Regions from separate parts of the Bradyrhizobium guangdongense genome, predicted to be linked through region 2. Evidence: predicted binding sites of a transcription regulator. Region 2 holds the regulator's gene; each other region holds the start of a gene.

Region 1 (10,132 bases), 470 kb from region 2:
CATGCGGACGATGGCGTCGGCGCGGATGTCCTGCTTGTCGAGCGAGCCGACCAGACGGCCGTCGCGCAGCACGGTCACGCGGTCGCCGAGCGCATAGACCTCGTCCATGCGGTGCGAGATGTAGATGATGGCGAGTCCCTCGGCGCGGAGCTGACGGATCAGCGCAAACAACCGCTCGCTCTCGCCGGCTGACAGCGCGGTGGTCGGCTCGTCCATGATCAGGATTTTCGATCGCGCGTGCAGCGCGCGCGCGATCTCGACAAGCTGACGCTGGCCCATCGAGAGATGGGCCACCAAGGTCGACGGCAGGAAGTCCGCCCCCAGCCGCTCCAGGATCGGACCAACGCCCTCGCGCATGGCGCCCCGTGCCAGCAAACCTGAACGCGAGATCTCGCGGCCGAGATAAATATTCTCCGCAACGCTCAAATTGGGGGCCAAAGACAGTTCCTGATAGATGATCGAGATGCCGGCGGCACGGCCGCCGAGCGGACCTTCGATCCGCACCGGCTTGCCCTCGATGCGGATTTCTCCACCCGGATCCGGCCGGTAGGCACCCGACAGGATCTTCATGAGGGTCGATTTGCCCGCCCCGTTCTCGCCCATCAAGGCGTGAACCTCGCCGGCATAGACCGTCAGGTCAACCGCGCGCAGCGCCTTGATGCCGAAAAAGGATTTTGAAACTCCCCGCATCTCGAGGATCGGATCGCTCATCGTGCCTCCCCCGCACAATGCATTTCCATGTCCGCCTTTCGTTTGCGGTCCGCACATTAAACAAAAGGCCGCAGCACAGGGCAACAGCGAACAGACAGAAATGCAGACGCAAAGCGATGCTAGTGGCGCGGCCGATACAGTTCGCGCCAGGCGGGACGCCGCGCCGCATACGCGTTAACCAGCGCGCGATCAGGCTCGAGAGTTTCGACGCGGCGCGGTGGCGTGCAGACGGATTCGATTGCCTCACCGGTGACAGCAAGCCGCCCCAATCTTGCCGCACCGAACGCGGCGCCAGTTTCCCCGTCGGCGAAACGATGGATCGGAATATTCAGGATGTTGGCAAGCACTGCCAGCCAGAACCGCGATCGCGACCCGCCGCCGATGACGTCAGCTTCCGTCACCGCGATGCCGGCATCACCGAGCGCGTCCCGGCAATCGGCGAGCGCGAAGGCAACGCCTTCCAGCACGGCCTGCACGATCGCCGTGCGATCGGTGCCGTGGCTCAAACCGTCGAGCATGCCGCGCACGATGGGATCGTCGTGAGGTGTTCGCTCGCCCGCGAGATAAGGCAAAAAGTTTACCGGAGACGGCGCCTGCGGGCTCGCTCCCAACGGCGCCAGCAGCTCGGCTTCAGAGACCCCGAACAGGCGCGCGGCCCAGGCCAGACAGGAGGCCGCCGAGAGGATCGCACCGGCCTCAATCCACATGCCGGGGATGGCGTGGCAGAATGTGTGGACCACACGGTCGGGATTGGCGGCGATGTGGTCGCTCGGCGCCAGCAACGCGCCAGAGGTCCCCAGCGAGATGAACGCCGTGCCCGGCTTGATCGCGCCGATACCGATGGCACCTGCGGGATTGTCGCCGGCGCCGCCCGCGATCATCGGCCGCCGAACCATGCCCCAGCGCTGCGCTAGCTCGCCGCGCAGCCTGGCCGCAGGCGCGCACCCTTCGACCAGGCGCGGCATGTGCGCGCGCGACAGGCCGGTCGCGGCCAACGCCGCATCCGACCAATCTCGGCGCGCAGCGTCGAGCCACAGCGATCCGGAAGCGTCCGAGACGTCCTCGATCGCCTCGCCTGACAGCACCAGGCGGAGATACGCCTTGGGCATCAGGACGCGTCGCGTTGCCGCAAAGATCTCGGGCTCGTGCGTGGCGATCCAGAGCAGCTTGGGCGCCGTGAAACCGGGCATCGCCTTGTTGCCGGTCGTCGCACGCAAGGCAGGCCAGCGCTGCTCCAGAAGGCGGCACTCCGCGGCGGAGCGCCCGTCATTCCAGAGAATGCAAGGCCGGAGCGGCGTGTCGCTCGCATCGAGCAGCGTCGCACCATGCATCTGGCCGGACAACCCGATGCCTTCGACCGCCGCCAGCTCTTGTCCGTGCGACGCCCTCAAGGCGTCGAGCGTCGCAAAGGTCGCCGCGATCCACTGCGCAGGATCCTGCTCGAAATAGCCCGATCGCGGCGAGTCGATCGTCAATGCCCGGCTCTCGCTTGCAATCACGCGCTGGACGCCGTCGACGAGAACCGTCTTGACCGCGGAGGTGCCGAGATCGATGCCGAGATACATGGCGGAAGTCTCCGAGGTTCAGCGGCACCGGCGACGCGATGCACTCATCTTCATCCCGTGAGTCGCCCCCCCGGGTGAAGCAAGCTGACCGCAGATATTGCGTGATGAAAACCCTGCCGCAAGCAACGGGATGCGAGGGCACTGAGACGGCTGGAGCGGGTGAAGGGAATCGAACCCTCGTATTCAGCTTGGAAGGCTGCTGCTCTACCATTGAGCTACACCCGCGACAGGGGCTCCCTAACACGGCCGGGCGGCGGTCTCAACTGCTGCGGACCGGCCTTTCCCGCTTCGCGGATGGGCTTATTCCCGCTTTCGGGCACGCCCCCTTAACGGCGAGGCGGTCTGGCCCTATATTGAGTGTCCCGAAACCAACGAAAGGAGGTGATCCAGTGTCTTATCTCAAGCGCTGTCACCTCGCTGGGATCGCCCGCTAAGCACTATTGAGGCTTGGCATCGGGGCGGTTCCAGCCCTGGACCAGCGAGCAAGAAATCGGGCGCGACGGGGTTCTCCCGCCGCGCCTTTTCTTTGCTCCGGTATCGCGCGCCGCTCAGGCGGGCCCCTCGCCCGCGAGCATCTCCCGGATCTTCTGCGACAGGTCCGCCTTCCTGTAGGGCTTGCGAAGCAGCGCCACGCCGGGATCGAGATGCCCCTCGTGGACAATGGTGTTGTCGGTATAACCTGACGTGTAGAGCACCCGCACGTCCGGCCGGCGGAGCCTGATAGCCTCGGCCAATTCCCGCCCGTTCATGCCGCCGGGCATGATGATGTCGGTGAACAGGAGATCGAAAGTCGCGCCCTGATCGACCAGCGCAAGCGCGGCTGCGCCGTCGCCGGCGGTGAGCGTGCGATAGCCGAGGCTGCCGAGCTGGGCGATGACGTAGCCCTGCACCAGCGGATCGTCCTCCACCACGAGGATGGTCTCGTGCCCGCGCGCCGGCGCCTGGGCCTGAACCGGCCCGGACCTCGCCGCCGCCCCGCCCGCCGATTGCGGCAGGAACAACCGCACCACCGTGCCGCGCCCCTCCTCGCTCTCGATCGCGACGGTGCCGCCGGTCTGCTTGGCGAAACCGTAGACCATGCTGAGGCCGAGCCCGGTGCCGCGGCCGACCCCCTTGGTGGTGAAGAACGGCTCGAACACGCGATCGCGAATGTCGGCCGGAATGCCGCGGCCGGTGTCGGAGATGGCCAGCATGACGTAGGAGCCGGAATCGCCGTCGCCGCTGCCGCCGAGCTCCCGGTTTGCGGTCTCGAGCGTGAGCCTGCCGCCATCCGGCATCGCATCGCGGGCATTGACGGCGAGATTGACGATCGCCGACGAAAGCTGCGACGGGTCGGCCATCGCCGGCCACGCATCGTCGGCAAGCCGGGTCACGATCTCGACGTGCTCGCCGAGGATCGGCCGCAACAGCTTCGCCGTCTCGACCACGAGGGCATTGACGTCGATCTCGCGCGGCTCCAGCGGCTGGCGCCGCGCGAAGGTCAGGAGCTGCGAGGTGATCTCGGCGCCGCGCGAGGCCGCATCGTCGATCAGCTGGGCGATCGCTGCGAGCTGGGGCTTGTCCGCAAGCTCCTCCTTGATGATCTCGATGGTCCCGGTGATGACGGTCAGCACGTTGTTGAAGTCGTGCGCGACGCCGCCGGTGAGCTGGCCGATCGCGTCCATCTTCTGGGACTGGCGAAGCCGCTCCTCGGTCTCGTGCTGCGCGGTGAGATCGGTGGCCGAGCCGCGATAGCCCAGGAAGCGGCCGTCGGCGTCGAAGACAGGCTTGCCGTTGACGCTAAAATGATGCATCCGCCCGGTGGTGTCGCGCCCACGATACTCGAACTTCCGGAACGGCTCGTGACGGTCGAGCGTCGCCATGTGCGCGCGCCACTTCTCGGACTCGGTCTCGCGGTCGAGCGCGGTATCGATGCGCCGCGTGCCGATCCGTATCTTGGGATCCATGCCGAAGGCGATCACCCGGTCGGAGAGGTAGGTGAAGCAGTGGTCCGGCCCGGTCTCCCAGAACCAATCGGATGCGGTCTCCGCATAATCGCGGAAACGCTCCTCGCTCGCGCGTGCGTCCGCTTCGGCTCGCCGGCGGATGGTCAGGTCGCGCTCGAGATTGGCATTGGCCTCGCGCAACTCGCCATAGGCCCGCTCGAGGTTCGTGCACATGGCGTTGAAAGCCTCGATCACCTTGTCCAGTTCGTCGGGGTGGTGGGGCGGCCGTCGCTCCAGATGCAACGGCGGCGGCGGCCTCGCCAGGCTGTATTTGCTGACGAACTCGGCGATGGCGACCAGATGCCGCGTCACCAGAAAATGGAACATGTAGATGATGAACAGCGAGACGACGAACGTTTTTGCCGCCTGGGTTGCCAGGATGACCAGCGCGCGGTGCAGCAATTGCTGGTAGACATCGCTCAGCGTCGCCTCGACATGGAGCACGCCGATGGTACGCGCGCTCCCTTGCACGGTATAGGTCAGCGGATAGTCGCGCGTCACGACCGAGCGGCTCCTTCGCTCACCAACGGCGACACGGATGGGATTGGGGCGATCGGCAATCTCGCGGACCTCGGCGGCGCGGATATCGGGCAACCGCAGGATGCCGTCGAGCTGGAGCTTGAGCTGGTTCTGGTCGAGATTCCACAGACTCTCGCCGAGGCTCGCGGTGGTGCTGCGGCCGACCTCCTCGAGCCGCGTCTCGATCAGACCGACTTCGCGATCGTAGTCCAGATAGAGCTGGAGTGCGGTCAGCGTCAGGGTCACGATCGAGGAGAACAGCAGTACGGCGGCAAGCAGGCGCGGCCCGATGCCGCTGCGCGACCAGTTGAAGATCCGCGACAGCAGCGCCGCGAGCATCGTGGGCGTGAAGGTGGCTCCGATGCCGGTCAGATGCTTCGCAGCCGCCGGCGCAACAGCACGGCCGCGATCGGGATTCTTCTCACCTGCGTTGCCCATGCATCCCATCCCCGAATATGGCGACACCCTCTCCGGCCAGCCGGTCAACCACGCACAATTCGGCGGTTTGATACTCCCTCAGCGCGCGATGCGCGCTGCAATCCTGTCGGCCCTTGGGCGCTCTGAGGTCGGCGGGGTCATATCTTGCGCCCAGCAGCAGGATATCAGCGCAAACTACCATCTCGCGTGCTAGAATGACATCGGTGAAAATCCGGAGTCGCTCGCATGCGGGCGACTCGGTGGCCTTTGTGACTCCGCGCGGCTGCCATCTTCGGTAGATCGCTCGAACATCCGAAGCCAGTGGTAGCGAGCACCGACCAGAGAGGGGCCATGTGGCGGATACTCGTCATCTGCCTGTCGCTGTGCATAGCAGGCTCGTCTTCCGCGCAGTCGGTGATCCGCCTGGCGCGGATCGCCGACATCCCGGATCAATATGTCGGCGGCGAGATGCTGCGGGCCGTCTACGCCAAGCTGAACATCAGGCTCGAATTCGAGGACGTGCCCGGCAAGCGGGCGCTGGCGCTGTCGAGCGCCGGCGAGGTCGACGGCGAAATCCAGCGGATCGGAACGCTGTCTCGCGACTATCCGACGCTGCTGCAGGTCACGCCGGCGATCAACTACATCGAACCCGCGGTGTTCACCACCAGGCTCCATTTCGACGTGGATGGCTGGAATTCGATCAGGACCTACAGCATCGGCATCGTCCGCGGTGTCGGCTCGTCGGAAGCCGGCACGCGCGGCATGGACCGCGTCACGGCAACCACGAGCCTCGAGAGCCTGATCAAGATGCTCGATGCCGATCGTTTCGACGTGATGGTCACCGATCTCTTCAGCGGGCTGGCCGCGGTCCGCAAGCTCAATCTTCAGACCAGGATCTATCCGCTCTCCCCGCCGCTCGAGCGCATCAGCATCTACCATTATTTGCACGAGCGCCACCGCGACCTCGTGCCGAAGGTTGGACAGGTGATCGCGCAGATGGAAGCCAGCGGCGAGCTCGCGGCACTACGCGAGGCGCTCGTCAAGCAGGTCCTGAGCACGCGGTGATGAGGCCAACTCAGAAACCGAATATGGCGAGCACCGACGGGCGCTTGCCGCGGCGGCTTTCGACGATGCGCTCCCCGCCGCTCTCGGCGGAGTTGCCGTAATAGCGGTGATGGCCCGCCTGATCATGCAGATCGGCTGGCTCCGACTTCCCCGCCCGCCGTGCATCGCAAATGATCTTGATGGTATGACCCGACATTGCCGCCTCCGATGAGATTCGACCGTTCTTGTGGCCATCAGTCGCCGCGTCTTCGGACCGCGTTCACCGGCGAAGGCGGCAATCGGGTTTCATGATGGTTTCGTCGCGCAGGCACGATGCATTATTTTGGTGTTTCGGGATTGTCGGCATCGGCCGCGATCATACGTCCTTCGGGCTGCGCGCCCCAAACAAGCGAGGTGAAGATGCTCTACGCGATCCTGGCCTACCACGTGGAAGACGAGCTTCTGGCGTGGACGCCGCAGGAGGACGCCGCTGTCGTGGCCAAAGTCATCGAGGTTCAGGCGCCCCTGAGGGCCAGCGGACACCTCGGACCGGCCGCCCGCCTGGATGGCACGAGAAAGGCCCGCACCTTACGCGGCCCCGGTGGCGGCATCGTGCTGGACGGCCCATTTGCGGAGACCAAAGAACAGCTTCTCGGCTTCCATCTCGTCGAATACGACACCGATGAAGAGGCGATCGCGGCGGCGCGGAAGCTGCGTGCGGTCAATCCGAGTGCGGTCTACGAGATCCGCCCGGTCAAGCTTTACGTGCCTGCCGATGGGTTCGGTGCGACAGCAGCTGACAAGTGAGGATGAAGCCTACGGATTCGGTTCGCCCAACGGTCCATAGAAGCGCCGGATCAGCAGCCCGCCGAAGGCAATGAACCACAGGAAGGGCGCGACCTGGGGCGCAAAGCTCGCGACGATCGTGCCCGGAATGAACACGAGCAGCGGAAACAGGGAGGCAATGGTCTCACGCCCCCAGCCGCCCAGGATCGTCCACCACAGCCAGGCATTGAGGCCGGCAATGGCAGTGAGGTGCAGACCGTAGAGCACGGCAACGGCGCTGCTCACGGTGTAATTGATGTACAGGCCGTTTGTGACCGGCAACAGCACGATCGAGAGCAGGAACAGCAGATTGAGGATCACGACCCCGCGGCTCCCCACGGGTTGACGCGCCAGCCGCCGGTGATGGCTGATCCAGAACAGACCGGCGATGATGAAGCTGAGCGCAAAACCCGCGAGCTTGCCGGAATAGACTTTGGCAAGGTCGCTCCAGTCGGGCACGCTGGCGAACACCGCAGCCTTGGGCAGGTCGTAGGCCAGAAGCGTCATGGCAACACCAAAGATGGTATTGCTGAGCGACTCCAGCCGCCGCATTTCAAACTGTTCGGGCCTGGACTCAGGCTTGGACCCGGGCTTGGGCTCGGTCATGCCGGTGTGCTCCAGGGCTGGAACTTTGGGCCGCCTTTTCCCTAGGTGTTCTCAGCGGTTTCGTCCAGCCGCATTGCGATTCGCGAGCGGATCGCCGATTCTCGGTCTTTCACCGGGGCGATTCGTGGCAACCTATCTGGACACGCTCAATGCGGAGCAGCGCCGCGCCGTGGAGCATGGCGTGGCCGAAGGCACGACCGTGGGCGCCCCCCTGCTCGTCATTGCCGGCGCGGGCTCCGGCAAGACCAACACGCTCGCGCATCGCGTCGCGCACCTGATCGTCGCGGGCGCGGATCCCCGCCGCATCCTGCTGATGACCTTTTCGCGCCGTGCGGCCGCCGAGATGGCCGGACGCGTCGAGCGCATCGCGCGCAAGGTACTGGGCGAGAACAATGCCGCGATCATGCGCGATGCGCTGACCTGGGCCGGCACGTTCCACGGCATCGGCGCCCGGCTGCTGCGCGAACATGCCGAGCGGATCGGCGTCGATCCCGCCTTTACCATCCACGACCGCGAGGATTCCGCCGACCTGATGAACCTGGTGCGGCACGAACGCGGCCTGTCGAAGACCGAGAGCCGCTTTCCGGCCAAGGGCACCTGCCTGTCGGTCTATTCCCGCTGCGTCAACGCCGAGATGGAGATCGAGAAGGTGTTAGGGGCGCATTATCCCTGGTGCACCGGCTGGGCCGCCGAGCTGAAAGGGCTGTTCGCCGCTTACGTCGAGGCCAAGCAGGCCCAGCACGTGCTCGATTACGACGATCTGCTGCTCTACTGGTCGCAGATGATGAGCGACCCGCTCATTGCAGAAGAGATCGGCGGCCGCTTCGACCACGTGCTGGTCGACGAATATCAGGACACCAACCGCCTGCAATCCTCGATCCTCCTGGCGCTGAAGCCCGACGGGCGCGGGCTCACCGTCGTCGGCGACGATGCGCAGTCGATCTATTCGTTTCGCGCGGCCACCGTCCGCAACATCCTGGATTTTCCGCAAAGCTTTTCGCCGCGCGCGGAGATGATCACGCTCGACCGCAATTACCGCTCGACGCAGGCGGTGCTGGCAGCGGCCAACGGCGTCATCGGCCTCGCGCGCGAGCGCTTCACCAAGAACCTGTGGACCGATCGCACCTCCGGACAGAAGCCGCAGCTCGTCACCGTGCACGACGAGGCCGACCAGGCGCGCTACATCGTCGAGGCCGTGCTGGCGAACCGGGAGCAAGGCGCGCTGCTCAAGCACCAGGCGGTGCTGTTCCGGACCTCCTCGCACTCCGGCCCGCTCGAAATCGAGCTGACACGCCGCAACATTCCCTTCGTCAAGTTCGGCGGGCTGAAATTCCTCGACGCCGCGCACGTCAAGGACGTGCTGGCGCTGCTGCGCTTTGCCGAGAACCCGCGCGACCGCGTCGCCGGCTTCCGCATCCTGCATCTGTTGCCGGGCATCGGCCCCGCCACCGCGCAGCGCGTGCTCGACCAGATGGCCGAAAGTCCCAACCCGCTCCATGCGCTGAGCCAACTTCCCGTGCCGCCGCGCACCGGCACCGATTGGACGGAGTTCGTCCGCACCGTCGAGAACCTGCGCTACTCGGAATGGCCTGCGGATCTCGAGCGCGTGCGGCTCTGGTACGAGCCGCATCTCGACCGCATCCACGAGGATTCCGAGACGCGCCGCGCCGATCTGATGCAGCTCGAGCAGATCGCGAGCGGCTATGCCTCGCGCGAGAAATTCCTGACCGAGCTCACGCTCGACCCGCCGGACGCGACCAGCGACAAGTCGGGCCCGCCCTTGCGCGACGAGGACTATCTGATCCTCTCGACCATCCACTCCGCCAAGGGACAGGAGTGGAAGTCGGTATTCCTGCTCAACGTCGTCGACGGCTGCATGCCCTCCGATCTCGGTGCCGGCACCAGCGCCGAAATCGAGGAGGAGCGCCGCCTGCTCTATGTCGCGATGACGCGTGCCAAGGACGATCTGCATCTCGTCGTTCCCCAGCGCTTCTTCGTCCACGGCCAGGCCGCCAAGGGCGACCGTCACGTCTATGCCTCGCGCACGCGCTTCATCCCGGAGCAGCTCGTCTATCTGTTCGAGCGCGCCGCCTGGCCGAAGGTCGCGGCCGGCGCGCCGCGCGCTCCGTCACAGGGTCCGAAGATCGACATCGGCGCACGGATGCGGGGGATGTGGCGGTAGACGCAAGAAACCGGTCTCGGGATCTGCCACGATGCCTGCAACACCAGAGGTCCGAGATGAAAGCCGTCGTCGTCGAACAATATGCGCCTATCGATCAGATCGAGCTGAAGGACGTTCCGTCTCCGCTTTTGGAGCCCGGCCAGTTGCGCATCCGGGTGGAGGCGGCGGGGATCGGCTTTGTCGACGGTTTGAAAATCGAGGGGCGGTATCAGACCAGGGATCCCCTGCCTTTCATTCCCGGCACCGAATTCGCAGGCATCGTGGCCGAAGCGCCAGGC
Region 2 (10,132 bases):
CCGTGAAGGGCCGCGCCCGGATCATGATCGACGGCGGCATCTGCCGCGGCACCGATATCGTCAAGGCGATCGCCGCCGGCGCCGCCCTCGTCGGCATCGGCCGGCTGCAATGCTGGGCGCTGGCCGCCGCCGGCGAAACTGGTGTGGCGCGCATGCTGGAACTACTGGAGGACGAGGTGCTGCGCTGCCTCGGTCTGCTGGGCGCCACCTCGTTCGCCGAGGTCAACAAATCCTGCCTGCACCCGGCCACGGCAACCAACGCGCCGAGCGTGTTCAGCGCGTTCCCGCTGTTCGACCACGAGCCTTACCGGTACTGACGCAATGACTTCGCTTTCTCCCGGCGGCGCGGATGCGCTTCTGTTCGACCTCGGGCGCGTGGTGCTCGACATCGATTTCTCCAAGGCGATCGCCTGCTGGGCGCAACACGCGGGGTGCAAGCCCGAAGCCATCGTCGCGCGCTATGTGCGCGACAGCGAGGCCTACCGGCTGCACGAGGTCGGCAAGCTCAGCGACGAGGACTATTTCGCCTCGTTGCGCGCCTCGCTCGGCATCGGCATTTCGGATGCGCAATTCCTCGAGGGATGGAATGCGATCTTCGCCGGCGAGATGCCCGAGATCGCGGAGCTGCTGCCGCGCGCGGCGAAACGGATGCCGCTTTATGCGTTCTCGAACACCAATCGGCCCCATGTGGACCATTTCTCGAAGGAATATGCCGACTTGCTTGGCCATTTCCGCGAGATGTATCTGTCCTCCAGCATCGGCCTGCGCAAGCCGGACGCCGAAGCCTTCGACCATGTCGTCGCCGCAATGGGCATACCGGCAAACCGGATCGTGTTCTTCGATGACCTTGCCGAGAACATCGAAGGCGCGCGGGCCCGCGGATTGCAGGCCGTGCACGTGACGTCGCCCCTCGACGTCGGGCATGCGCTGAAGGCGCTGGGGATCTGATCTGGCGGCTCCGATCTTTCAGGGCGGCGGCTGCAGGAACTATTTCGCCCAAAGATGTGGAACCAACTCACTTTGTGCATTTTTATACAGAGTTCCGGGAACGAATGCCTGCTTCCGGGACTCATGAGTCCGTTGGGAATTCTACATCGGACGGACGTATCGACGTGTTGGGCAAAACCTATCTCACCAGGCAGGCCTCCCTGCTGATGAAATTCGCCAGAACCACCTCGGATTCTGAGCTTTCCGCCAAGCTGATCAGCAAGGCTGCCGATCTGAAGGCCCAGGCCGATCCGATGCCCGACAGGGATCAAGGGCTCCAAGCACCGGACGTGACGTCGAACGTGGATCCGACGACGTCGTGATCCGCACGGGCCTGACCGCCAAAGTCTTGCGGCTCCGCGGCAACAACGCCTGATTGCCGCTTTTCTCTGCTTGTTCCCGCTCTGAAACTGCGCTCCTATGCTGCATTGCAACTCGTGGAGGTTGGAATGCGCGCCGGCGTGCTTTCGAAGGACGCCGTATTGGACCTCGTGGGGGCGATCTACGACGCTGCGGTCGAACAGGGGCGCTGGTCGAGCGTGATGGAGCGCATCGATGACGCCGTAGGCGGTCGCGTGCTGTTTGGCATCTACGCCCCGGCAACGGTCTTTCGAGCCTGCTGTCGCCGCGCATCGATCCCGCCCGCGTGCACGATCTGCTTGGCTGGGCGCCGCGCAATCCTTTGTTGCCGCTCAGCGTCGGCAGGACGCCGGGCGCGCAGTCATCTGTCGAAGATTTTTGACAAGACCGGCGTCAGCCGGCAGGCCGAGCTGGTGCGGCTGTTGATGCAGAAGTAGCTCACGTCAGCGCCCGCTTACCATTTTGCCTCGCGGCGCGCTCTCGGCTAGAACGCTTGCCGCAACGTGATCATTGCCTCGCCCAAGCAGGAGCTTTCACCCGTGGCCCTCATGCCGGTTTCCGACGCGCTCGCCGCGGTGCTTGCCGGCGTGGAGCCGCTGCCGGAAGAAATGATTGCCCTCGATGAGGCCTTCCATCGCGTGCTTGCGCGCGATGTCGCGGCGCGGCGCACGCAACCGCCGCAAGCGATGTCAGCGATGGATGGCTATGCCGTCCGCGCGGCAGACGCGGCAAGGGTGGACGCGCAGCTCACCGTCATTGGAGAGGTCGCGGCCGGACGGCCCTTCGCAGGAGCTGTCGGCGCTGGTGAAGCGGTACGAATCTTCACCGGCGGAGTCGTTCCCGATGGCGCGGACGCCGTCGTGATCCAGGAGGACACGGTCACAGACGGCAAGCGCGTCACGATCAAAGAGGCCGCGATTAGCGGCCGGCACATCCGCCCCGCAGGCATCGACTTTCACGAAGGCGACGTGCTGCTCCGTCAGGGGACCCGATTGACCGATCGCGGGCTCGCGCTCGCAGCGGGCATGAACCACCCGCAGCTTCCCGTTCGTCGTCGTCCGAAGGTCGCGATCCTCGCCACCGGCGACGAGCTGGTGATGCCGGGCACCACCCCCGGTCATGGCCAGATCGTCTATTCCAACGGCTATGCCCTGCACGCGCTCGCCCGTAGCGAGGGCGCCGACACCATCGACTTTGGCGTCGCCGCCGACACGCTCGAAGCCACCACCGCGGGCATCCGCCGCGCGCGCCAGTCCGGCGCCGACATCCTGATCACGACCGGCGGCGCCTCGGTCGGCGACCACGATCTGGTGCAGCAGGCGCTTCGGGACGAAGGCACCTCGATGGCGTTCTGGAAGATCGCGATGCGGCCGGGAAAGCCGATGATGCACGGGCGTCTCGGGGCCATGCGCGTGATCGGCCTGCCCGGCAATCCCGTGTCATCCTACGTGTGCGGTTTCCTGTTCATGGTGCCGCTGATTCGCGCGCTCTCAGGCCATTCGGTGGTTCATCACTGCCGCGAGCGCGCGGTGCTCGGGCGCGATGTCCGCGCCAACGACCAGCGCGAGGATTACCTCCGCGCGCGTCTCGAAGTGCGTGACGATGGCACGCTCATCGCCGTTCCCGTCAATCACCAGGACTCCTCGCTGCTTGCGAATCTCGCTGCGGCACAGGCACTTCTCGTGCGCCCGCCGTTCGCCCCCAAGGCCGAAGCGGGAGCGCCTTGCGAGGTGCTGCGACTGCCTGTTTGAACACAGCGTTCGCAACCGTTCCGCGAACTTTGTCGCGTTCACGGTAAATTAAGCAGTTGCGGAACATGTATCGAACATATAGTGTCCGTTCATGATTTGTTTCGAGCATGTAACGGCTTATCGCTGACTTCAGCGTCTCGGAATCGAACGACATCGTCAGGGGGATTTTGGTCGAGATGTTAACGCGCAAACAATACGAGCTCCTGCGGTTCATCAGCGAGCGGCTGAAGGAAAGCGGCGTGCCGCCCTCCTTCGACGAGATGAAGGACGCGCTCGATCTGCGTTCGAAGTCGGGCATCCACCGCCTGATCACCGCGCTCGAGGAGCGTGGCTTCATCCGCCGCCTGCCGAACCGCGCCCGCGCGATCGAAGTGATCAAGCTGCCCGAGCTCCAGGCCGCCGCCGGTAACCGCCGCGGCTTCACCCCGAGCGTGATCGAGGGCAATCTCGGCAAGGTGCGCACGACATCGAGCCCGCCCGCCGACGAGGGCGAACGCCCCGTCGCAGTGCCGGTGATGGGCCGCATCGCGGCTGGTACGCCGATCGAGGCGCTGCAGACCCGCAGCCACACCATCAGCGTCCCGCCGGACATGCTCGGCGCAGGCGAGCACTACGCACTCGAAGTGCGCGGCGATTCGATGGTCGATGCCGGCATTCTCGACGGCGACATGGCGCTGATCCAACGCAACGAGAGTTGCGACACCGGCGATATCGTGGTCGCGCTGATCGACGACGAGGAAGCCACCCTGAAACGTTTCCGCCGCCGCGGCGCCTCCATTGCGCTCGAGCCGGCGAATGCCGCCTATGAAGTCCGCATCCTGCCGCCCAACCGGGTGAAGATCCAGGGCAAGCTGATCGGGCTGTACCGGAAGTACTAAGCGCTCTCGCGCGAGCAAACGATGGAGCGGACGATTGTCCGCTCCGGCTGGATAGTCTTTCTGGTTTTGCACAGATTATCCGGCCATCTCTCCAGCGCTAAATCCCCGGCAGGCTGCAACGAAGCGAAGCCTTCATTGCTTCAAAGGCCTCGAGACCGAGGAGACCACCATGCGCAAGATCATCCTGAGCACCGTCACGACGGCCCTGATCGCCGCGTCAGCGCCGAACGCCTTCGCCGCGCAACCGCAGCATCACGTCCGCAAGGCGCAGCAAGCGACAAGCCAGCAATCCCGCAATGCCCTCAACTCCGTCCAGCAGTCGGCCTGGCCATATTCGGGCTGGTCGGCACCGGCCGGACATTGATGCTCCGGATATTGATGCAGAAGGTCTGCCGAATGCGCCGGAGCAGGCTTTGTTCCTAGGCGTTCGGGAAAGATATTGTGATTATGGCCAGCGGACCCAAGCCGCAGATTTGCCTACAACCAAGCAGAGCCTCGCAGACTTACACTCTGATAGAGGCCTGTGCCTCCAGGACAGAGGCGCGGGTTGCTATCCTGATAGAGGAGCACCCGATGTGTGACTATAGCCTGCATGCCGTCGCGACGCGTCCCGCAGAAGTCGGCGAGACGATCGTCACGACAACGTTCCGCGGCACCTCGACACGCGGCTTCGCCTCCGAAGCCGACATGTCCGTCGCGGTCTGCCTGCTGCCGGGAACGGAGCTCGCCTTCGCCGATAACGTCCGCTACGACAACAGGTGGATCTGGACGCGCACCGTCAACTCGCGCGTCGGCAAGTTCGGCAAGATCGATCCGCACGTTCCCGATCGTCATCACGATGCGATCGAATTCCCCGATGGCAAATATGTCTTGGTGACCCAGCTCGTCGAAGGCCAGCGCGCCACCGTGCTGCAACTGCCCGTGACCCAGCCGCTCGGCGAGCGCGAGCACAAGCCGCAGATCATCGCCGACAGTCGTCCGACACCGCCGCGTCTGCCGATCGGCTGAAAGACCGGTTTTAGTCCTCGGCCTGGAAGTCGGCCTCCGACGGAGTTGCGTCCCGAGCGCGTGGCGCCGCCGACCGTGGCATGAGGGTCAGTTCGAAATCTCCTTCGCCGGCTGCCGCCGGCGACCAGGGGCGGTTTGCGCCCCTCGCCCTTACCGACTGGACCGCAAACCCGTCGCCGCGCTGCGTCAGCGCCAGCGCGCCTTGTCGCGCAAGACGCGGCCGATCGACCACCATCGCGGCGCAATCCGGCGGCGCCGGCCTTGATGTCACCACCAGCGCGGCCCGACTGCAATCATCGGCCGGCGCATCGCTGCGCAGCGCCAGCGCGATCATGCGACCATCGGCGAGTGGCGCCACGCAACCGGACTCGTCGCACGACACCCCGTCACCGAGCGCGGCACTGCCGGCATCGCGCGGGTCAGCGTCGGCCGCGAGCCACTCCTTGAGCAGGAAAGCGTCCTTGTTCGTCCTGATCAGATGCAACTCCCCGTCCCTGCCCCGCACCGCGACGTTCTGGCCGTTACCGGCAATGAGAATGTCGGGCTGCCGAACCGACAGGGCCCAGATCGTTGCCGCCACGAGCACGAGCGCACCCGACCAGCGCAGCGGCGTGCGCAGCAGGCCCATCAGGACGAGGCCGAGGCTCGCTGCAATCAGCGGCGCAGTACCGAAGGCGGCAACATGGCCGACCGCGCCTGGCAATGCCGCCACCCAGCGCGTGACCACAATCATCCAGTCGATGCCAATCCCCATCAGCCACCAGAACACACCGTCCAGTCCGAACGGTGCGGCGAGCAATCCCAGGAGCCCGGCCGGCATCACCAGCGCGGAGACCACTGGCATCGCAGCGAGATTGGCGAGCACGCCGTAGGGCGTGACGCGATGGAAGTGGAACGCGGCGTAAGGTGTGGTCGCGAGCCCCGCGATCATCGAGGCCATGAACAGCATCGCGATCTCGCGGCCGCCCCACAGCGCGATCCGCGCGGTCGTCGAATGATCGGGAGATGCGAACAGGTTCGGCATGCCGATCTGCACCAGCGCCACGAGCCCGAGCGTCGCGGCGAACGACATCTGGAAGCTCGGATGCACCAGCGCTTCCGGTGCGGCCGCGAGCACGATCAGCGCAGCCACGGCCAGCGTGCGGAACGTGATGGCGCGGCGATCCACCATCACCGCGATCAGCACCACCGCGGTCATGAAGAACGATCTCTGGGTTGCGACCTCCGCGCCCGAGAGCAGCAGATAGAATGCGGATGCGGCCAGCGCGGCTGCGGCCGACCATTTCTTGATGGGAAAACCGGCCGCAAGGCCCGGGATCAGCGCCAGCAGCGCACGAACGGTGAAGAACACGACACCGGCGACGACGGCCATGTGGTAACCGGAAATCGAGAGGACGTGGCCCAGCCCGGAGATGAACATCGCGTCGTTGACGGGCGTGGTGATCGCATCGCGGCGACCGGTCAGGAGCGCGGTCGCGATCGCCCTGTTGTCGCCATCGAGCGTGGCGCGGATGCGTGCGTCGATCGAATCGCGCAGGCCCTGCATGAAAGCGGAATAACGCAAGCCCCAGCCGCCGGCATCGGGAGGAGCGGACACCGTGATTGCGCCCATCGCAAAGCCGGACGCGCCGATGCCCTGGAAGAACATGTCGCGCGAAAAGTCGTAGCTGCCGGGCCGCAGCGGCGCGAGCGGCGGCATCAGCCGCGCCTTCAACTGCACGAAGCTGCCGACATCGGGCGCCGTCCCCTTGCGCACGGAGAGGCGGACGCGATCGAGCGTCACGTCGCTGCGCTGGGCCTTTATCGCGGTGACGCGCAGCACGAAGCGGTCGGTGCGTTCGCGGATGTCGCGGGTCTCGACGAAGCCCGACAGCGACACCGAATAGAGCGGCTTTGCGAGCACGGTGTGGGCGATGCGTGCTGTCTTCCAGGTCGCCATGGCAAAGCCGGCCGCGACGGCTGCGATCAGAATCGTGGGTGCAAACAGCCGGCTCCGCCGCAACAGGATCGCACCAAGCGTCAGCGCCAGAGCCGTGGTCGCGGCGACCCACAGCACCGGTTCGTGATCGGCGGCAAAGTAGAGCGCGATACCGCAGCCGAAAGCGATGGGCACCCACGGGAACAGCCGCCCGGCGCCGGCTTCCGCCTTAGCCCATTCCCGCAGCGTCCCGAAGATTGCGGGCCAGGCGCCAAAGCCCGCCGGCACGAAGCCGCCGGCCGATGCGATCCGGCCTGCCGGCCAGGTCCCGGCCAGACCCTGAGAGCGTACGGACCGGCCCTGCTCCGCCATTCCCCGGCAACCCTGCGATATGAGATGGGCCCAGAGACTACCGGAACGTGCAGGCCGCCGAATAGCGGTACGGATCAGGAACGAAGGCGCTGGGTTTCTACTTTTCCTCTTCCATCGTCACGGCCACCTCGGCGTTGGCCGACAACCGAACCTTGTTGCCCTCGATCCCGGCGACGAGGCCCTTGTCGATGAAATGGTGATGCCCCTTGTGGCTGCCCTCGCCGCTATCCTTCCTGGTCAGCTTGATGCGGTTGCCCTCGACGCGATCGACGGTGCCGACGTGAACGCCGTCGGCGCCGATGACGTCCATATGCTCTGCGATGTTTTGCATGGGTGGTGTCCTTGTTGGGATCCACGCCCAACGCAGCGGAGGCAGGTTCGTTCGCTCACGGGAATGACGATACCGTGTGCCGCCCCCGCGTCAGATCAGCGGTTCCTTCGCCGAGGCGTGGTGATTGACGATCTTCCAGTCGCCATCCTCGCGCATGATGACCCAGCTCATCTTGACGACGAGATCGGAACGCTCGCTGGCGAAGCCGAACGTGATGGTTGCGCCCATGTTGATGAGGTCCGGCCCGGCATGCGCCGCCTCCACCTCGGAGAACGCCGCGCTCGGCTTGCGCCAGCGCGGCAGGCCGTTGAAATAGTCTGCGACGCCGTCCCTTCCCCGATAGAGTCTTGGATTGGAGCCGAAGAAGAATGCGTTCTTCGCATAAAGCGACGACAGTGCCGCCGCATCGAGCGTCGCGAAGCCGGCGCACCATTTCGCGATGATCGCGGAAACGATGGCGTCAGCCTCACTGCTCATGCTCGCCTCTCAACCCTTGGCGACTTCCTTGGCGAACGTATCGCGCAAGCCGATGGTGCGCGAGAACACCGGTCTGGCGGGCGTCGAGTCCTTGTCGCGCACGAAGTAGCCCTGGCGCTCGAACTGCATCGGCTCGGTCGAATTGCTCTCGGCCACCGAGGCCTCGATCCGCGCGTCGGAGAGGATCTCCAGCGAGTTCGGATTGAGGTCGGCCGTGAAATTCGAGGCGTCCGGGCTCGGATTGGCGAACAGCTGGTTGTAGACGCGGATCTCGGCGGGCACGGAGGTTGCTGCCGGCAGCCAATGCATGGTCGCCTTGACCTTGCGGCCGTCAGGCGCGTTGCCGCCCTTGGTCGCGGGATCGTAGGTGCACCGTAGCTCCACCACCTCGCCCTTGTCGTTCTTGATCACGCCGGTGCATTTGACGAAATAGGCGTAGCGCAGCCGCACCTCGTTGCCCGGCGACAGGCGGAAGAACTTCTTGGGCGGGTTCTCCATGAAGTCGTCCTGCTCGATATAGAGCTCGCGGCCGAAATTGATCTTGCGCGTGCCGGCGCTGGGATCGTCGGGATGATTGATCGCTTCGAGCTCCTCGCTCTGCCCTTCCGGATAGTTCTCGATCACGACCTTGAGCGGCTTCAAGACCGCCATGCGGCGCTGCGCCGTGCGGTTCAGCTCCTCGCGGATGCAGAACTCCAGCATGCCGACATCGACCACGCTGTTCGCTTTGGCAACGCCGATGCGCTTGACGAATTCGCGCAAGGCCGCCGGCGGCACGCCGCGGCGGCGCATGCCCGCGATGGTCGGCATGCGCGGATCGTCCCAGCCCGCGACATGGCCGTCGCGAACGAGCTGGGTCAGCACGCGCTTGGACAGCAGCGTGTAAGTCAAATTGAGCCGCGCCATCTCGTACTGATGCGGCGTGGACGGCACCGGCAGCTTCTCGATGAACCAGTCGTAGAGCGGCCGGTGATCCTCGAACTCCAGCGTGCAAATCGAATGGGTGATGCCCTCGATCGCGTCCGACTGGCCGTGGGCGTAATCGTAGCTGGGATAGATGCTCCACTTGGTGCCGGTGCGCGGATGGTGCGCATGCAGGATGCGATAGAGCACCGGATCACGCAGATTGATGTTGCCCGCGGACATGTCGATCTTGGCCCGCAGCACGCGCGCGCCGTTCGGGAATTCGCCGGCCTTCATGCGCCGGAACAGGTCGAGATTCTCATCCACGCTGCGGTCGCGGAACGGCGAGTTCTTGCCGGGCTCGGTCAGCGTGCCGCGCGAGGCGCGGATCTCCTCCTGAGACTGGTCGTCGACATAAGCCAGCCCGTCGCGGATCAGCTTCTCGGCCCATTCATAAAGGCGATCGAAATAATCCGAGGCGTAGAACAGGTTCTTGCCCCAATCGTAACCGAGCCAGTGCACGTCGGCCTGGATGGAATCGATATATTCCTGCTCTTCCTTGACCGGGTTGGTGTCGTCGAAGCGCAGATGGCAGCGGCCGGGAAATTCCTGGGCGATGCCGAAATTGAGCGCGATCGACTTGGCATGGCCGATATGCAGGTAGCCGTTCGGCTCCGGCGGGAACCGGGTCACGATCTCCTTGTATTTGCCCTGATCGAGATCGGCCTGGATGATGTCACGAATGAAATCGCGCCCACCCTCAGTCGCCACCGGTTCTGTGCTCATCCTAAAATCCTGTAGGGAAATCAGCGGTCCTTCTGCCAAATTCGCGTGGCTCCGCCAAGGGCCAAGCAAGGCCTCAAGCCGTCCGCCGCCGGGCTTTAGTTATGTCCCGTACCTGCTATACACCACCGCTTCCAATGCATAGGCCCTGCCAAGAATGACCGATTCCGTCGTCACGCGCTTTGCGCCCTCTCCGACCGGCTTCCTCCATATCGGGGGCGCCCGCACGGCGCTGTTCAACTGGCTCTATGCGAAGAAGCACGGCGGCAAGATGCTGCTGCGGATCGAGGACACCGACCGTGAGCGCTCCACCGAGGCCGCGATCGGCGCCATCCTCGACGGGCTGAAGTGGCTGGAGCTCGGC
Region 3 (10,132 bases), 1.1 Mb from region 2:
AAGCAATCCTGGCTGTTTCCAGAGATGCATTTCTGGATTGCTTCGCGGCGCTCGCAATGACGAATTGGAGAGTTCTGGGGATCGATCGAAACAGCTACACTCTCTGCACCAACAACAAGGAAAACCCCACAATGGATCTCGGTCTCAAAGGCAAAAACGCCGTCGTGCTCGGCGGCACGCGCGGCATCGGTCGGGCGATTGCGGCGACGCTGGCCGGTGAAGGCGCCAATGTCGCGGTCTGCGCGCGCAATGCAGAGCAGGTCGCAGCGACCGTCAATGAACTGAAAGCGAGCGGCATCAATGCCACCGGCGGCACCGTCGACGTCACCGATGGTGTGGCGCTGAAGGCGTGGGTCGAGGGCGCAGCAAAGGAGCTCGGTGGCATTGACATGCTGTTTTCCAATGCCGGCGCCATGGCGCAAGGCCATGATCCCGCGTCATGGGAGCAGAACTTCCGGCTCGACGTGCTCGGCGCCGTGCACGCGTTCGATGCCGCGCGGCCGTTCCTCGAAGCCAGCGGCGCGCGCAACGGCGACGCCGCCTTCGTCATCATCTCTTCGATTTCGGCGGCGCAGGCCGATCTCGCCAGCTCCTACGGCCCGATCAAGGCTGCCCTGATCCATATGGCCAAGGGATTGGCGCGGCAATACGCCAAGAAGAAGATCCGCGTGAACGTGGTCTCGCCCGGCACCGTCTATTTCAAGGGCGGCGTCTGGAACATGATCGAGCAGAACATGCCCGAGCGTTACAATGATGCGATGAAGCGCAATCCGACCGGACGCATGGCAACGCCGCAGGAGATCGCGAGCGCCGCGGTGTTCCTGGCCAGCCCGGTGTCGGGATTCACCACGGGATCGAATCTGGTGGTGGACGGCGCGATCTCGAACCGGGTGAATTTTTGAATTTCACTCGGTCATGGCCGGGCTTGTCCCGACCATGAGGATGAGAATGTGTCGCGCGATCGCTTCAACAAACTCGTCATTGTGAGCGTAGCAACATCCTGCGCCATTCCCTCAATGAAAATCCCGCGACGGCGGCAGGATGCGGACGTTGCGGGGGTGGCGGATTTTTTGCGCGGGCATGTCCGCGAGGGCGCGGGGGTCTTCGTTGAGCGGCTCGACCAATGTGGCGCCTGCGGGTACCGGATGCTTGCGGCTCAGGGCATCGTTGGCGAGACCAACCAGATCGTGCGAGCGGTCGATCATCCGCTGGGCGATCAGATGCGTCACCTTCTCGGGGCTGCTCTGGATATAGCCCTGCACCTCGATGAGGCGCGCGCCCATCACCTCCTTGCGGTACTGCTCCATGACCTTGGGCCAGACCACGACATTGGCGATGCCGGTTTCGTCCTCCAGCGTCATGAACACGACGCCGCTGGCGCTGCCGGGCCGCTGCCGCACCAAGACCACGCCGGCGCAGCGGACACGGCGCCGCTCGTTCTGGTGGCTGATCTCCCTGCAGGCGACGATGCGCTCGCGCGTAAACATCTCGCGCAAGAATTCCATCGGATGGCCTTTGAGCGAGAGCCGGATGGTCTGGTAATCGGCAACAACCTGCTCTGGGCGCGGCATCTCAGGCAACGGCCTGGCGTGCTCGTCCGGCTGCTCGCGCGCGGTGGCCGCTTCGAACAGCGGCAGCGCGACGTCATCGGGCAGCCGCCGCACCTGCCACAGCGCCTCGCGGCGGTCGAGCCCGAGCGAGCGGAACGCATCGGCATCCGCCAGCAGGATCAGCGCGCGCTTGGGCAGGCCTGTGTCGCGGGCGAAGTCTTCGAGCGAGGTGAACGGACGGCGATTGCGCGCGGCGATGATGCGATAGGCCCAGTCTTCTTTCTTGTCATTCCGGGGCGACGCGTCAGCGTCGAGCCGGGAATCCATTCCTCTAGGCATATGCGGTCGGATGGATTCCGGGCTCGCGCTACGCGCGCCCGGGAATGACGACTGTGAGCGCTTCAGCCTCTCCTCGTCCTCGTCCAGCCAGTGAAAGCCGTCGATCTGACGAAAACCCAGACGCACTGCGCAGTATTTGCTGCTCCCCTCCTCCAGCGTGTTCTGCGCAAAGCTGTAGGACACATCGATCTCGCGCACCTCGACGCCGTTCTTGCGAGCATCGCCGACGATCTGCGCCGGCGCGTAGAAGCCCATCGGCTGCGAGTTCAACAGGCCGCAGCAGAAGGCGTCGGGATGATGATATTTCAGCCATGACGAGATGTAGACCAGCTGGGCAAAGCTCGCGGCATGGCTCTCCGGAAAACCATAGGAGCCAAAGCCCTTGATCTGGTCAAAGCAGCTTCGGGCGAAGTTTGCATCATAGCCGCGCGCGACCATGTTGCCGATCAGCTTCTCCTCGTATTGGCCGATGGTGCCGACATTGCGAAAAGTCGCCATCGAGCGGCGCAGGCCGTTGGCCTCCTCGGAGGTGAAATGTGCGGCCTCGATGGCGATGCGCATCGCCTGCTCCTGGAACAAGGGCACACCCAGCGTTTTGTGCAGCACATTGTAAAGTTCATTTTTGTCGCCGTGATCCGGCGACGGAGACGGATAGCTCACCTTCTCCAGACCATTCCGCCGCCGCAAATAGGGATGCACCATATCGCCCTGGATCGGCCCCGGTCGCACGATCGCGACCTCGATGACGAGATCGTAGAAGGTCCGCGGCTTCAGCCGTGGCAGCATGTTCATCTGGGCGCGGCTCTCGACCTGGAACACGCCGAGCGACTCGCCGGCACACAGCATGTCGTAAACCTTGGAGTCGTCCTGCGGGACGGTCGCCAAAACCCAACGCTTGCCCTTGTGCTGGTCGATCAGATCAAAACATTTCCTGATGCAGGTCAGCATGCCCAGCGCCAGCACGTCGACCTTCATCATGTTCAGCGCGTCGACGTCGTCCTTGTCCCATTCGATGAAAGTGCGGTCGTCCATTGCGGCATTGCCGATCGGCACATAGGTGTCGAGCCGGTCCTGGGTCAGGACATAGCCGCCGACATGCTGAGAGAGATGGCGCGGGAATTCGATCAGCTCGGTCGCCAGCTCGACCGCGAGGTTGATCATGGGATTTTTGGGATCGAGCCCGGCCTGCCGGACCTGCATGTCGTTGAGGCCCTTGCCCCAGCTGCCCCAGACGGTGTCGGCGAGCGCGGCGGTGACGTCCTCGGTCAGCCCCAGCGCCTTGCCGACGTCGCGGATGGCGCTGCGCGGACGATAATGGATGACAGTGGCGATGATCGCGGCGCGGTGGCGGCCATAGCGGCGATAGACATATTGCATCACCTCCTCGCGCCGAGAATGCTCGAAATCGACGTCGATGTCGGGCGGCTCCAGCCGCTCTTTGGAGATGAAACGCTCGAACAAGAGATCGACCTTGGTCGGGTCGACCGAGGTGATGCCGAGCACGTAGCAGACGGCCGAATTCGCCGCCGATCCCCGCCCCTGGCACAGAATGTTCTGGCTGCGTGCGTAGTGCACGATGTCGTGCACGGTGAGGAAGTAATGCGCGTATTTCAGCTCTGATATCAGCGCGAGCTCCTTGTTCAGCGTCGCGCGCAGCTTGTCGTCGATCTTGCCGCCGAAATATTTGTCGACGCCCGCCCAGGTCAGATCCTCCAGATGCCCCTGCGCGGTCTTGCCGGGCGGCACCGGCTCATCAGGATATTGGTATTTGAGCTGGTCGAGCGTGAAGTCGATCCTGTCGGCAAAGCGCATGGTCTCCGCGATCGCCCCCGGAAAATCGCGGAACAGTCGCGCCATCTCTCGGGGGGTCTTCAGGAAGCGTTCCGCGTTGGCTTCCAGCTTGCGTCCGACCGCCTCGATCGTGGTCTTTTCCCGGATGCAGGTCAGCACGTCCTGAAGCGGACGGCGGCCGGGATCGTGGTAGAGCACCTCGTTGGTCGCGAGCAGAGGCACTTTTGCCCTGGCGGCGAGATCGTCCAGCCGCGCCAAGCGGCGGCGGTCGTCGCCGCGATAGATCAGGCTCGCCGCCAGCCACACGCCGTCGGCGCGGCTTGCTTTCAGCTTTGCGAGAAGGTCCAGCGCTTGCGCCTGATCGAACCGATGCGGCAGCATCAGGATCAGAAGTTGCCCTTCGGAAAACTCGAGCAGATCGGCAAAGCTGAGGCAGCACTCGCCCTTCTCGATCCGCGTGATGTCGTCGCCGCGCTTGCCCCGGGTGAGAAGCTGGCACAGCCGGCCATAGGCGGCACGGTCGCGCGGATAGACGAAAATGTCGGGCGTGCCGTCGATGAAGACGATGCGCGCGCCGATCAGGAGCTTCGGCTTGTGCAGAACCTTGTCATTGTCGAGCTCATTCCAGGCGCGCACCACGCCGGCGAGCGTGTTGTGATCGGCGATGCCGATCACTGGAATGTTGAGCTTGCTGGCCTGATGCACATAAGCGCGCGGATCCGAGCCGCCGCGCAGGAAGGAAAAATTGGTGGTGATGCCGATCTCGGCATAAGCGGGCGTATTCATGCGAAGAGACCATGCACATACCAGTTGGGGGACGCGGGCTTGCCGTCGGCGTCGAACACCTCTCCCTCGTAAAGGCCGTCGCGAAAGATCCAGAAGCGCAGGCCCTCGGCATCCTCGATGCGGAAATAATCCCGCGTCAGCTGCTTGCCGTCCTGCCGCCACCATTCCATGGCGATGCGCTCGGGTCCTTCCACCCGCACCACCGCATGTTTCGCCCGTCGCCAGGTGAATTGGTGCGGCGGACCGTCAGGCACGGTCGCGAACGGCACGGTGACCGGCTCCGGCTGGTCGAACAGCCTTAAGGGGCGCAGCGGCGGCTCACCCTCGGCACGATCGGGCCACTTGGCCTGCATGGCAGTGGCGAGATGATGCTGGGCGGGCGCGGCCAGCACCGCCTGCTCGGGGATGTGCGTGTCTTGCGGCAAATGTACGACGACGCGTTTTCCGCCGATACGCGCAGCGATACGATCGATCAGCGCCGCAAGTTCGTCATTGTCGTGGACATGCGCGTCGAGATCGCGCTGCTCCTGCACCACGATCTCGGTGCGGCTTGCCGACAGCCGCACCATGTCGAAGCCGAAGCCGGGATCGATGGGATCGGCAAGCGCATCGAGACGTTCGCGGAACAGGCGGTCAATGACCGCGCTTCGCGTCACGGGACGTCCGGTTTCGACCGTGATCGCGCGCACCACGCCGTCGGTGCGGAAGAACGCGGCCTCCAGGCGGCGCGCGCCCTTGCCCTGCTTCTCCATGGAGGTAATCAACGTGTCGGCCAGCCGCGACAGCGTCATCGCGATCATGGTGTCCGTCGCGATCGGCTCGGCAAAACGTTTTTCCACGATGTAGTCAGGCAGCGGCTTTCGCGGATTGATCGGCGCATCGCCCTGTCCCAGCGCATGCGCAAGTAGCGTCGAGAACCGCGCACCGAACCGCGCTGTGATTTCGCTCGGAGCGCGCGAGGCGACATCGCCGATGGTCTTCAGGCCGGCGCGGCGCAGACCGGTGGTGATGGCCTCGTCCGCACCGAGCGCGGACACCGGAAACCTATCGATCGCCGCCGCCTCCCCGCCGTCGGCGACGATACTGCCCGTGGCTTGTCGCGTCAGCGTGCGCGCGCAGACCGAGGTGCCGGCAATGGCCGCGCTGACGGCAAAGCCCTGACGTCCCAGCGCATGAACCAGCATCTTTAGCAGCGCCGCTTCACCGCCGAACAGATGCGCGCAGCCGGTAATGTCGAGGAACAGACCGTGCGGCGGATCGAGCGCCACCAACGGCGTGAAGCGGTCGCACCAATCGGCGATGTCGCTGAGCGTCTTCGCATCGGCCACGACATCGGCGTCGAACACTTTCAGATCCGGGCACATCGCCCGCGCATTGGCCAGCGGCTGGCCGATATACAGGCCGAGCCGCTCGGCGGGCTCGTCCAGCGCGTGGATCACCAGCGCATTGTTGTTCTTGATAACAACGATGCTCGGCTCATTGGTATTCTTACCCAGCCCGGCGCTGTTGAAGAACCGCTGAATCCGGTCGATGGGCAGGCGCGGCAGCCACAGGCTGAGAATACGCCGACGGTTCACTGAACTGGCACTCATCACAATTCCATTCCATGATCCAGCGGCCGCACAGGCCATGACGATTGCGCAACAGCTCGGCATCGAAGCGCGGGGCGCCCCAGGCACTCCACGCAGATCCCGGCGGCGAATGCGCCGCGCGCAGCATCCATCGCGTCTCCGCGGTTGAGGGTAGCGGCTGCGCGGCCATGCGCAGCAACAGGCCGGTGACGCCGGAGCCTTGTGCAGCCAGCGTCAGCTTGCGGCTCGCCACGAGATCGAACTGTCTTGTCTCGCCCCAGAGCTCGAGCACGACGGCGCCAAGCGCATCGCAAGCGAGCGCATCGGCCGAGGTGCGCAGCGCGCTCTCGACATCGGCGGCGCGCACCATCACCACGCGGCGCGGATCGAGGCCGAGCTCGGCGAGCCCGCTCATCGACAACGCGCCGGTCTCGATTTCCGAGAAATCCTGCCGCACCCACAGCAGCGGCCGCTGTGCCGAGACGCGGCCCGCAAGCCCCATCACGAAGCCCGTCCCGGACGCGCCTTGCCGGCCCTCGCAAAACACCTCGTGGATCGCCGCACGTGCGAGCCCGCCCTTCAGCGCGCGGTCGGCCTCACTATGGCCGAGCGCGACGCGGTCGTGATGATGCACGACCTCCGCCGTCTCGATCCGTTCGATCTGGCTGCGCAAGGTCGCAAGCGCGCTCATGCGTGCGCCGCTCATGCTCGCCGCTCCTTCAGAGGTGATTGCCGTGGCCTTCAAAAGAAGAACCAACGGCTGGCTCATTTGTTCATGATATGTTCTAATATAAAGCTAACGGCGCGCAGAGAGTCAATCGAATTGGCGCGCAAATGGATTCATGAACTGAATCAAAGGGATTCCAGGATGGACGTACAACGCAAGCTGGCAATTCTCGCGGACGCCGCCAAGTACGATGCGTCCTGCGCATCCAGCGGCACCGAAAAGCGGGATTCCAGCGACGGCAAGGGCATGGGCTCGACCGCGCCCGGTATGGGCATCTGTCATTCCTACGCGCCGGACGGACGCTGCATCTCGCTGCTCAAGGTGCTGCTGACCAACGCGTGCAATTACGATTGCCTCTATTGCGTCAACCGCGCCTCCTCCAATGTGCCGCGCGCCCGCTTCACCATCGATGAAGTCGTCAAGCTGACGCTCGACTTCTACCGGCGCAATTACATCGAGGGGCTGTTTCTCTCCTCCGGCATCATCCGCAGCCCCGACTACACGATGGAGCAAGTGGTCAGCGTCGCGCGCAAGCTGCGCGAGGAGCATCACTTCCGCGGCTACATCCACCTCAAAACCATTCCCGAGGCCGACGACGCGCTGATCGCGGAAGCCGGCAAATATGCCGACCGCCTCTCCATCAACATCGAGATGCCACAGGAGACGAGCCTGCAGCAATTCGCACCCGAGAAGGACGTGCGCGCGATCCGCCGCACCATGGGCCGGCTGCGGCTGAAGCTGGACGAAGCCGAAGAAGATCGAAGCGTGAAAACAAAGGCGAAACCACAGCGCTTCGCGCCGGCCGGTCAAAGCACACAGATGATCGTCGGGGCCGACAGCGCGAACGACCACACCATTCTCCACACCAGCGCCAATCTCTACGGCTCGTACCGACTGCGGCGCGTCTACTACTCAGCCTTCAGCCCGATCCCCGATGCCAGCCGCGCACTGCCTCTGGTCCAGCCGCCCTTGCTGCGCGAGCACCGGCTCTACCAGGCCGACTGGCTGATGCGATTTTACGGCTTCGCCGTCGGCGAGATCGTCGACGACAGCGCCATGCTGCCGCTCGACATCGATCCAAAGCTTGCCTGGGCGCTGCGCCATCGCGACCGTTTTCCCCTCGACGTCAACCGCGCCAGCCGCGAGGAGCTGCTGCGCGTGCCGGGCTTCGGCACCAAGGCGGTCGAGCGCATCATCGCGACGCGGCGCACCACAACGATCCGCCTGTCCGATCTCGCACGGCTGCACGTGCCCAAGCACAAGGCGCTGCCGTTCATCGTCCTCAGCGACCACCGCCCCTCGCCGCATAGCCTCGACGAGGCGCGGCTGATCGAACGGTTCAAGCCGAAAGCAACACAATTGGGGTTTGGCTTCTGATGCAGTACATCACCCTCGACAGCGAAACCGATTTCGACGGCTGGCGCAAAACCGCGCGCGCCCTCGTGCTTCATCATGTTGCGCCTGACGATGTAACCTGGGCCGTGCGAGGCGGCGAAGCCGATCTGTTTGCACCGCCCGCGCCGTCGCCGATCCTCGAGGTGAACGACGGCACCTTCAGCGTATCAAGCAAATTTATCGACCTCGCCAAGGCTGCGATCCTGCATCGGGACGGCGAGCGCTTCGCGATCCTCTATCGCCTGCTGTTCCGCCTGAAAGACAATCACGATCTCATCGATGTCGCGACCGATCCTGATGTCGCGAAGATCACGGCGATGGCACGCGCGGTTCATCGCGACGAGCACAAGATGCATGCTTTCGTGCGGTTCCGCGAGATCGGTCGGGAACGCGAGCCGCATTACGTCGCCTGGTTCGAGCCCGAGCATCACATCGTCGAGCTCGCCGGGCCGTTCTTTGCAAAGCGCTTTGCCGACATGCCCTGGTCGATCCTGACGCCGGACCTCTGCGCGCATTGGGACGGCCACGCGCTCTCGTTCACGCCCGGCGTCAGCAAGAGCGAGGCACCGGGCGAAGACCGGCTGGAGGAAACTTGGCGGCGCTATTACGCCAGCATCTTCAATCCGGCACGGCTCAAGGTGAAGGCGATGCAGACGGAGATGCCGAAGAAATATTGGAGGAACCTGCCCGAGGCCTCGATCATTAAGCCCTTGATCGAAGATGCCGAACGCATGACCGGTGCTATGATCGCCAACGCCGCGACCGATCCGCACAAGCCTCAGAAGCGGCCGGAGGCTCCTATGAAACGCAAACCTGCCACCGACAGTCTCGAAACGCTTCGCGAGGAGGCCGCGCATTGTCGTGCCTGCCACCTCTACAAGGATGCGACCCAGACCGTGTTCGGCGAAGGCCCGAAGTCTGCCAATATCATGCTGGTCGGCGAGCAGCCCGGCGACAAGGAAGACCTCGCTGGCCATCCCTTCGTGGGCCCGGCCGGCCAAATGCTCGACCGGGCACTGGCGGAGGCCGGCGTCGACCGCAAGAAGGTCTATGTCACCAATGCGGTGAAGCATTTCAAATTCGTGCCGCGCGGAAAGATCCGCCTGCACCAGAAGCCGGCGACGCCGGAGATCAAAGCGTGCCGGCAATGGTATGAGCGGGAAGTATCGGCAATTCAGCCTGATCTCATCGTGGCGATGGGTGCGACCGCCGCGCAAAGCGTGTTCGGCAAGATCACGCCCATCGGCAAGACCCGCGGCCGGCTCATAGACCTCCCCGATGGACGCAAGGCTCTGGTGACCGTACATCCGTCCTATCTACTGCGGCTCCCCGATCCCGAGGCGAAGGTGGTGGAATATCAGCGCTTTGTCGCGGATTTGAAGATCGCCGCCTCCTTGCAACGGAGATCGTCGCGCGCCGCCTGACGTGAACCAACGCCAGGGCAACAAGCCCTGGATGACTCGCGTCGTTGCACTCGTCTGCCCGTCATTTCAACCGCCTGTCACATGCCACGCGCAAAATCGGGGCCTTGGGACAGGAGAATTTCCAATGAGTGACGTTGCATTGCCGGGCTCCATCGAGCCGGCCTTGAGTAGGGGGCCCGACCTCAATCGCGGATTCCATCCGCTCACCGGCGTGATCTACATGGGGGTGATCGCTGCCGCCCTGCTCTTTGTGGCCTACAGCATCTGGGTCGATGTCGATGCCACCGGCACGCAGGTCAAGGCCTTCGCTCCCTTCCTCCTGCTCTTCGTCGCGCTTCTGATCGCGCTCGGATTCGAGTTCGTGAACGGCTTCCACGACACCGCCAACGCGGTCGCGACCGTGATCTACACCCGCTCGCTGCCCGCCCACGTCGCCGTGGTCTGGTCCGGCATGTTCAACCTCTTCGGCGTGCTCTTGTCCTCGGGCGCGGTCGCGTTCGGCATTGTCTCGCTGCTGCCCGTCGAGCTGATCCTCCAGGTCGGCTCCAG

The links. Region 2 encodes LexA, which represses DNA repair genes until DNA is damaged. Its sites were predicted from a motif close to TGTTCNNNNTGTGTTCNG; they were not measured.
Region 1: the regulator LexA is predicted to act here: its motif matches at 7,708-7,725, upstream of X265_RS23040 (ATP-dependent helicase).
Region 3: the regulator LexA is predicted to act here: its motif matches at 6,808-6,825, upstream of X265_RS25780 (ImuA family protein).

The regions. Positions count from the first base shown of each region.
Region 1 covers NZ_CP030051.1:4,774,106-4,784,237, forward strand. The annotation lists gene X265_RS23000 (sugar ABC transporter ATP-binding protein) at 1-711, opposite strand, end outside; gene xylB (xylulokinase) at 831-2,276, opposite strand; tRNA gene X265_RS23010 (tRNA-Gly) at 2,428-2,501, opposite strand; gene X265_RS23015 (ATP-binding protein) at 2,825-5,218, opposite strand; gene X265_RS23020 (substrate-binding periplasmic protein) at 5,549-6,262, shown strand; gene X265_RS23025 (hypothetical protein) at 6,273-6,458, opposite strand; gene X265_RS23030 (YciI family protein) at 6,662-7,048, shown strand; gene X265_RS23035 (TMEM175 family protein) at 7,058-7,672, opposite strand; gene X265_RS23040 (ATP-dependent helicase) at 7,797-9,854, shown strand; gene X265_RS23045 (NADPH:quinone oxidoreductase family protein) at 9,911-10,132, shown strand, end outside.
Region 2 covers NZ_CP030051.1:4,299,834-4,309,965, forward strand. The annotation lists gene X265_RS20570 (alpha-hydroxy acid oxidase) at 1-317, shown strand, start outside; gene X265_RS20575 (HAD family hydrolase) at 322-948, shown strand; gene X265_RS20580 (hypothetical protein) at 1,113-1,310, shown strand; gene X265_RS20585 (hypothetical protein) at 1,437-1,784, shown strand; gene X265_RS20590 (molybdopterin molybdotransferase MoeA) at 1,887-3,098, shown strand; gene lexA (transcriptional repressor LexA) at 3,275-3,976, shown strand; gene X265_RS20600 (hypothetical protein) at 4,146-4,340, shown strand; gene X265_RS20605 (hypothetical protein) at 4,550-4,984, shown strand; gene X265_RS20610 (ComEC/Rec2 family competence protein) at 4,995-7,274, opposite strand; gene X265_RS20615 (DUF2171 domain-containing protein) at 7,372-7,605, opposite strand; gene X265_RS20620 (nuclear transport factor 2 family protein) at 7,696-8,082, opposite strand; gene X265_RS20625 (glutamine--tRNA ligase/YqeY domain fusion protein) at 8,092-9,771, opposite strand; gene gltX (glutamate--tRNA ligase) at 9,926-10,132, shown strand, end outside.
Region 3 covers NZ_CP030051.1:5,370,368-5,380,499, forward strand. The annotation lists gene X265_RS25765 (SDR family NAD(P)-dependent oxidoreductase) at 132-902, shown strand; gene X265_RS25770 (error-prone DNA polymerase) at 1,014-4,466, opposite strand; gene X265_RS25775 (Y-family DNA polymerase) at 4,463-6,058, opposite strand; gene X265_RS25780 (ImuA family protein) at 5,955-6,743, opposite strand; gene X265_RS25785 (putative DNA modification/repair radical SAM protein) at 6,906-8,141, shown strand; gene X265_RS25790 (UdgX family uracil-DNA binding protein) at 8,141-9,583, shown strand; gene X265_RS25795 (inorganic phosphate transporter) at 9,708-10,132, shown strand, end outside.